2 linked regions of the Glaciimonas sp. CA11.2 genome follow. The main gene of each other region encodes a partner of the protein of the gene in region 2 in a complex. Links are inferred from orthologs where the notes say so. Each region holds a gene or a part of one and is shown on either strand. Other genes may lie near its edges. The genes, in order: mfd and uvrA.

Region 1 (4,428 bases), 2.6 Mb from region 2 along the record:
GCTTTGTTAAGTATTTTTTAATACGTGTTTTTTAATACCTGCTAATTGATCCGTTGATCCGTTGATCCGTTTATCCATCTACACATCTCAACCGTATTTATAATATTGGTTGAAATCTTGATTCGACTGAATAATGTGGTCGATTTATTACTTTAATTAGCCTGACTTGATATTGATTCAACTTTAGTATTATAAAAGTCTCAAGTGGCCTAAAAACCTCAAGGACTTTGGATACAGTTAAATCAAATTGAAAAAAGTTATTAGCCAATGAGCGCCCGGATCGTTGCCTTCACCTGATTCACGCGTGCAGCCAAATCCGGCATGGGGATAGTAATACGTAATTTGTCCTGACCATTGAGTTTGATGTGGCGATTCTTTTGGATCAATTCGATAATCCGCATGGCATCGATGGGTGGATTCGGGGCGAACTGTAGTAATGCCGCTTCTGAATGGGCGTCAATTTTAACGATACCAACCGGCTTGGCCGCCACACGGAGTCGATGCGTTTCGATCAGGGCTTTCGCCGGATCTGGCAATTTGCCAAAACGATCAATCAATTCTTCCTGAAGATCGTCAATCTTATCCTGCACATTGCAATTCGCCAAACGCTTGTATAGCGACAAACGCTCGTGGACATCGCCGCAATAGTCGCTAGGCAACAATGCAGGAACGTGCAGATTTATTTCGGTCATGGTCGAGAGTGGTGCGGCCAAATCTGGCTCTTTGCCATTTTTGAGTGACCGTACAGCCTCGTTGAGCATGTCGGAATAAAGTTGAAAGCCGATTTCGTGCATTTCGCCAGATTGATTGTCGCCTAGCACTTCTCCGGCACCTCGGATTTCCAGATCATGCATTGCTAGATAAAAACCGCTACCGAGTTCTTCCATTTGCTGGATGGCGTCGAGGCGACGTTGGGCAAGCTTGGTCAGTCCTTGTACGTCGTTTACCAACAAATAGGCGTAAGCCTGATGATGCGAACGTCCGACCCGACCGCGTAACTGATGTAGTTGCGCCAGGCCGAATTTGTCAGCGCGATGCATGATGATGGTATTTGCCGTGGGAACGTCAATGCCGGTTTCAATGATGGTGGTGCATAACAAGATGTTAAAGCGCTGTGCAACGAAATCACGCATCACTTTTTCGAGATCGCGCTCGTGCATCTGTCCATGCGCGACTGCAATGCGGGCTTCTGGCAACAGGACTTCCAGCATTGCCTTACGATTCAGGATGGTGTCGACTTCATTGTGTAAAAAGTAGACTTGACCGCCGCGTTTGAGCTCACGCAAGCAGGCCTCACGAATGGTAGATTCATCTTCACTGCGCACAAATGTTTTGATTGCCAGACGCTTTTGCGGTGCGGTTGCGATAATCGAAAAGTCACGTAGTCCTTCGAGTGCCATGCCAAGGGTACGTGGAATCGGAGTTGCTGTCAGCGTCAGGACATCGACTTCGGCTCGTAACGATTTCAGTACTTCTTTTTGACGAACACCAAAGCGATGCTCTTCATCGATAATGACCAATCCCAAACGCGCAAATTTAACGTCGTCCGATAACAGCTTATGCGTACCGATGACGATGTCGATAGTACCGTCGGCCATGCCTTTCATCGCTTGCGTGATTTCTTTTCCTGAACGGAAGCGCGATAGCTCTGCAATCTTAACCGGCCAGTCCGCAAATCGGTCTGCAAAGGTTTGTGCATGCTGCTCCGCCAGCAAAGTGGTCGGCGCCAAAATGGCTACCTGTTTGCCGCCGAGCACGGCGACAAACGTTGCGCGCAAGGCGACTTCTGTTTTGCCGAATCCTACGTCGCCGCAAATCAAGCGATCCATTGGCTTTCCACTGGTCATATCACCGATCACCGCATTAATTGCAGCGGCTTGATCAACCGTCTCTTCAAAACCAAAACTTTCGGCAAAGGTGGCGTAGTCATGGGCCGAGTATTCGAAGGTATGACCTTGACGTAATGCACGACGCGCATACAAATTCAGTAATTCGGCAGCAGTATCGCGCACTTGTTGTGCGGCTTTGCGTTTGGCTTTTTCCCATTGACCGGAGCCGAGCGCGTGCAAAGGCGCATCTTCGGGAGATGCACCGGAATAACGTGAGATGACGTGTAGCTGCGATACTGGCACGTAAAGCTTGGTATCTTTGGCATATTCGAGATGCAGGAACTCAGTTTCACCTTCACCAAGATCCATGCTGACCAGTCCCATGTAACGGCCGATCCCATGATTAATGTGGACTACCGGATCGCCGATCTTGAGTTCCGACAAATCGCGGACCATCGATTCGACCTGCGTTGCGCCTTCCTGTTTTTTCTTGCCGATACGCCGCCCGGAGCCTGCGTATAGTTCGGTTTCGGTGATGAAGGCGAAATCGTTGAGTTCGAACCCGACGTGTAGCGGGGCCACGCCCAGCATCAACTTCGACGACGAGGTGACAAAATCGGTGTAACTCTCGGATAGTTGCAGCGGTAGATTGTATTCGGTGAAATATTGCTGAAGCGTCTCGCGTCGGCCATTTGACTCAGCGCAGATCAACACCCGTTTGCCTGTTTGCAAAAGATAGCCACGCAAATTGGTAAGGGGGTCTTCAATCCGCCGGTTGACTGCTATATTTGGTATAGCAGCAGATAACGTTGGTGAAGAGGATACTGTTGCGGGTAATTCCGTAGTCGCTGATTCAGTATTGCTATCGTTGGCTAATCCGTCATCCTGTTGAATAATCCACCGTCCATGCGGTTTTACCAATTTGAAGAAATCTTCGTCACTGAGAAAAATCGTTTCTGGCGCAAGTAAAGGTCGTTCTCGATCAGATTTTAAAAACCTGTAACGCGATTGCGTATCGGTCCAGAAGCGCATGATCGCGTCATTAATATCGCCGACCAAAGCGAAGGTTGTGTTCTCTGGCAGATATTCAAATAATGTCGCAGTCCCATCAAAAAATAGCGGCAAATAATATTCGATACCGGCGGAAGCGATACCGTTGCCGATGTCTTTATAAATGGCTGAACGGGATGGATCACCCTCAAATACTTCACGCCACCGACTGCGAAAGGCAGTACGCGCAGTTTCATCCATTGGAAACTCACGTCCTGGGAGTAAACGTATTTCTTTGACCGGATATAAGGAACGTTGCGTATCGGCATCAAAAGTACGAATAGTCTCAATGGTGTCGCCGAACAAATCGATGCGGTAGGGGAGAACTGAACCCATCGGAAAAATGTCGATCAATCCGCCGCGGACAGAATATTCGCCGGGTGAGATCACTTGCGTGACGTGACTGTAACCTGCCAATGTCAATTGCGATTTCAGGCGCGCTTCATCCAGTATCTCGCCCTGCTTAAAAAAGAAAGTGTAAGCAGCCAGAAACGAGGGCGGTGCCATGCGCACTAAAGCGGTGGTCGCCGGGACGATCAATAAGTCGCAATGCCCATTTTGAATTTCATACAACGTGGCGAGGCGCTCCGACACCAGATCCTGATGCGGTGAGAAGGCATCGTAGGGAAGCGTCTCCCAATCCGGCAGCAGATGGCAACGCAAACTGCTGCGATTTTGAAACTTAGGCGCAGTGTCGCTGTTTTCACTCTTAGTGCCGCTTTTAGCGTCGGTTTCCTTCTGATGTTGCTCGGCAAACCATGGAATCTCGGAAAGGAGTCGTTGCGCGTCGGTGGCGTTGGCGACAATCACTGTCAACATTTGTTGCCGGGATTTCAGCGTTATCGCAGCGTGGGCCAACGCGTAAGCATCCGCTGAGCCATGGACGGCTGGCAGCATGAAACGAGCGCCCGGTTTGGGCAGCGATTTATCTAGATCAAAGTACATCTGGCTTTTGGTTTTGATGTGGGAACCTATTTAAGAACAAAATACGCGGTCATGGTCGGAGCGCATGTGCTGCCCATCCTCCAACCCAGCTGAAGAGTGTCGTGTCGTTCTTGACATGACTTTGACCATACCAGCACAGCGAGAGTGAAGGATAATAATAATCGGCTTCAGCGACGCGGCGACTGGAGAAGGCCAAAAAAGCCACAATTAACCTGTATTGACAGTTAAAATTCAGTGCAACATTATAAACTACGGCGCCATTGTCTATTCGTCAGCCTTATTATGTGGGATGCCAGCGCGGTCGTCTCAGGGTTAGGCGGTATTTATGCGCTGTGTTCGGAAACTTTCTAATCGACAATAACTTCATAAATCTGCGTGGATTGACCACGACTGCGGTTAGCTTGTAGAGAAGCACACGATCTTTTAAAAGATGTCGCGCTGGAAGTGATGTGTCGATGAGAGACCTGCGCAACCCTTGACCAAATGTTCTTTTTTTTAATTTCACCATATTCAATCGCATGCATTCGTCACGTAATTTCGCTTTGATTCCTGCAGCTGGTATAGGCGCGCGCTTGGGTGCCGATTATCCTAAGCAATACTTGCC
Region 2 (3,683 bases):
GGGTGCTGTTCATTACGACGTTCCTATGGTTGGAAGAAAGCGCAAAACGTAAGCAAAACAAAACAAAACAAGGCAGAAGCCGCAGAGCTGATCGATAACGACGCGTTACCGAACATCCAAGTCGAGCGCTATTCGCCGATCCTGGTACGCCTATGTTGCGCCGTACCGGATCGATCTTTGGCGCTTAGCGCTTACTCGCTCTGCTACCTTCCTGTAATGCTATTATCCTCTTGCGCGTGTGCAATTGCTTTTATTTTTCCAACAGCGGGGCGAGATATTTTCCCGTCACACTATTCGGATTTTTAGCCACATCTTCCGGCGTTCCTGTTGCAATAATCAGCCCGCCTCCAGCGCCACCTTCCGGACCCAGATCAACCAACCAGTCGGCGGTTTTAATCACATCCAGATTGTGTTCGATGATCACTAAAGTATTACCCTGATCACGCAAACGATGAATCACTTTCAGTAATAAATCGATGTCGTGGAAGTGCAGACCGGTAGTCGGCTCATCCAGGATGTACAGTGTGCGACCGGTATCGCGTTTGGATAATTCGAGCGACAACTTGACCCGTTGCGCTTCGCCACCAGAAAGCGTTGTAGCGCTTTGGCCCAGACGAATATAACCGAGACCAACATCTAGCAATGTATGCAATTTTCGCGCGATCACCGGCACAGGTTTGAAGAATTCATACGCTTCTTCGACCGTCATTGCCAACACCTGAGTGATATTTTTTCCCTTGTATTGGACCTCTAGCGTTTCGCGGTTATAACGCTTTCCGTGGCACACATCGCAGGGAACATAGACATCCGGCAAAAAGTGCATCTCGACTTTGATCACGCCATCGCCCTGACACGCTTCGCAACGACCGCCTTTGACGTTGAACGAAAAACGTCCGGCGTTATAGCCGCGTTCTTTCGCCATCGGCACGCCAGAGAACAAATCGCGGATCGGTGTAAACAGGCCGGTATAGGTTGCAGGATTGGAGCGCGGAGTACGTCCGATAGGCGCCTGATCGACGGAAATAACTTTGTCGAAATGTTCCAGTCCGCTGATCGATTCATGCGCCGCCGGTTCGGCTTGCGAGCCATATAAATGGCGCGACGCGGCATGATATAGCGTGTCATTGACCAGCGTTGATTTGCCAGAGCCAGAGACGCCAGTGACGCAAGTCAGTAATCCGACTGGCAACCGCATCGTGACGTTTTTTAGGTTGTTTCCGCTAGCGCCGGAGATGATGAATTGTCGATCCGGATCGGCTGGTGTACGCTTTTTCGGAACAGCAATTTTGAGTGTGCCGTTCAGATATTTCGCCGTCAGTGATTTTTTACTTTTGAGAATTTCGGCGAGCGTGCCCTGAGCAATAATCTCGCCTCCATGCACGCCAGCGCCGAGACCCATGTCGACCACGTAATCAGCGGTGCGAATGGCATCCTCGTCATGCTCAACGACCAAAACGCTGTTCCCAATATCACGCAAATGACGCAGCGTTTCAATCAACCGGTCATTGTCGCGTTGATGCAAACCGATGGACGGCTCATCCAGTACGTACATAACGCCGGTCAGGCCAGAGCCGATTTGCGATGCCAGGCGGATGCGTTGCGCTTCGCCACCGGACAACGTATCGGCGCTGCGTTCCAGCGACAAATAATCGAGTCCGACATTGTTGAGGAAGGTCAAACGTGAAATGATTTCCTTGATAATCCGGTCGGCGATTTCTTTCTTCGCGCCGGTCAGTTTCAGCTTTTCAAAGAAATGCAAAGTCTCGCGCAATGGCGTCGCCGCCACCTCGTAAATGGCGCGCTCTTGCTTGCCATTGCCGACCTTAACGAAGCGTGCCTCGATTCGCAGACGCGCACCGTGGCAGGACGGACACTCTTTCTCGTTGATGAACTTGGCAAGCTCTTCCTTGACCGCCATCGAATCAGTTTCGCGGTAGCGGCGCTGTAGATTGTTGACCACGCCTTCAAAGGTATGATCTTTGATCACTGCCTTGCCACGCTCGTTAATATACGTGAACGGAATCGTCTCGCGCCCCGAACCATACAACACAACTTGCTGCGCTTTTTCAGGCAGTTTTTCAAATGGCATATCCAGATCGAATGCGTAATGCGCAGCAAGATTCGATAACATCTGGAAGTAAAATTGATTGCGTCGATCCCACCCTTTTACTGCACCACTGGCAAGCGACAGGTTCGGAAAAGCAACGATCCGCCTGGGATCAAAGAACTCGATATGACCAAGCCCATCACATTCCGGACACGCGCCCATCGGATTGTTGAAAGAGAACAGGCGTGGCTCAAGCTCTTGCAGAGAATAGCCACAAGTCGGGCAGGCGAATTTGTTCGAAAACATGTGTTCAGCGCCGCCATCCATTTCCAGTGCAATGGCGCGTCCTTCGGCCAGACGCAATGCGGTCTCGAAACTTTCTGCCAATCGCTGCTTGATGTCCTCTTTTACCTTCACGCGATCAATCACCACGTCAATGGTGTGCTTCTCGGTTTTTTTCAGCTTCGGCAAATCATCGACTTCATAAATCTTTGCCTTGTTAGTACCGCTTTGAATCCGGAATCGAACAAAACCTTGCGCTTGCATGTTTTCAAACAGATCGACATGTTCGCCTTTTCGATTCGCCACCACTGGCGCCAAAATCATCAGCTTGGTCTCATCCGGCATTGCCAGCACCGCGTCAACCATTTGCGACACAGATTGCGCAGCTAACGGTTTCTCAGGATGATCAGGGCAATAGGGCGTGCCAACCCGTGCGTACAGCAGACGCAAATAATCGTGAATTTCAGTGACGGTACCGACCGTTGAACGCGGATTGTGCGAAGTCGCTTTTTGCTCAATAGAAATGGCAGGAGAAAGACCTTCGATCAAATCGACATCCGGTTTTTCCATCAACTGCAAAAACTGGCGCGCATAGGAAGACAGTGATTCGACGTAACGACGCTGACCTTCCGCATACAGCGTATCGAAAGCCAGCGACGACTTGCCAGAACCAGATAAACCGGTAATGACAATCAGTTTATTACGAGGCAAGTCCAGATTGATGTTTTTGAGGTTGTGCGTACGTGCACCCCGGATGCGAATTTCTTCCATTAACAGCTTTCTGCGTAAATATTTACGGCGATAGTTTATGTTGGAGTTGCAGCTTACTTGTTCTGAATTACCGCTTCGTTACCGTCGAGCCCGGCGTCTAACTAGCATTAAAATAATACCTAAGCATCTCTGGCAATCACATCTCGTACCAGCCGAAACATGCGTGGGATCAGCCATAAGCCAGTAGATTCTTTAAGCGCCTTGCCAGATTTGTTTATTAACTGCCAAGCAATCAACGGAAAAGGGTCAACCTGATATCATAACGGGTTTCGAACATCGTCGTCATATACGCCGCTATACTTTAGTCCTTGGATGAAGATTGCACAGACGAATGCAATGTCGCCAACGCCCTCAATTACCCCCATTTACTCGCCTTGCTAGCAAGGCATGACAAAACTCCACATGACTAGCTCGTTATCTACACCCGCCATTGCCCCAAGGGCAGAATCAGATCCAGGCTCTCCTGACGATAGTCAACGCATGAATAGCGCTGAAATTCGATCGAGTGCATCTCTCGCGTCGATTTTTGCTTTACGTATGTTGGGTTTGTTTTTGATTTTGCCAGTGTTCTCGGTGTACGCCA

Evidence for each region.
Region 1: the proteins of uvrA (region 2) and mfd are in contact, whole or in part, in a crystal structure (PDB 4DFC), measured with the Escherichia coli proteins. The link is inferred for Glaciimonas sp. CA11.2 from one-to-one orthologs.

What each region holds. Positions count from the first base shown.
Region 1 is NZ_JAVIWL010000001.1:3,948,529-3,952,956, forward strand. What follows is about bases 61-4,165. They hold mfd (transcription-repair coupling factor), read right to left. Parts: upstream 3,825-4,165; coding sequence 261-3,824; downstream 61-260. Also shown: ispD (2-C-methyl-D-erythritol 4-phosphate cytidylyltransferase), read left to right, coding at 4,343-4,428. UniProt on the Escherichia coli protein: Couples transcription and DNA repair by recognizing RNA polymerase (RNAP) stalled at DNA lesions. Mediates ATP-dependent release of RNAP and its truncated transcript from the DNA, and recruitment of nucleotide excision repair machinery to the damaged site.
Region 2 is NZ_JAVIWL010000001.1:1,342,998-1,346,680, reverse strand. Bases 51-3,410 are described here. They hold uvrA (excinuclease ABC subunit UvrA), read right to left. Parts: upstream 3,101-3,410; coding sequence 251-3,100; downstream 51-250. Also shown: RGU75_RS05725 (phytanoyl-CoA dioxygenase family protein), read right to left, coding at 1-13; RGU75_RS05715 (MFS transporter), read left to right, coding at 3,581-3,683. UniProt on the Escherichia coli protein: The UvrABC repair system catalyzes the recognition and processing of DNA lesions. UvrA is an ATPase and a DNA-binding protein. A damage recognition complex composed of 2 UvrA and 2 UvrB subunits scans DNA for abnormalities.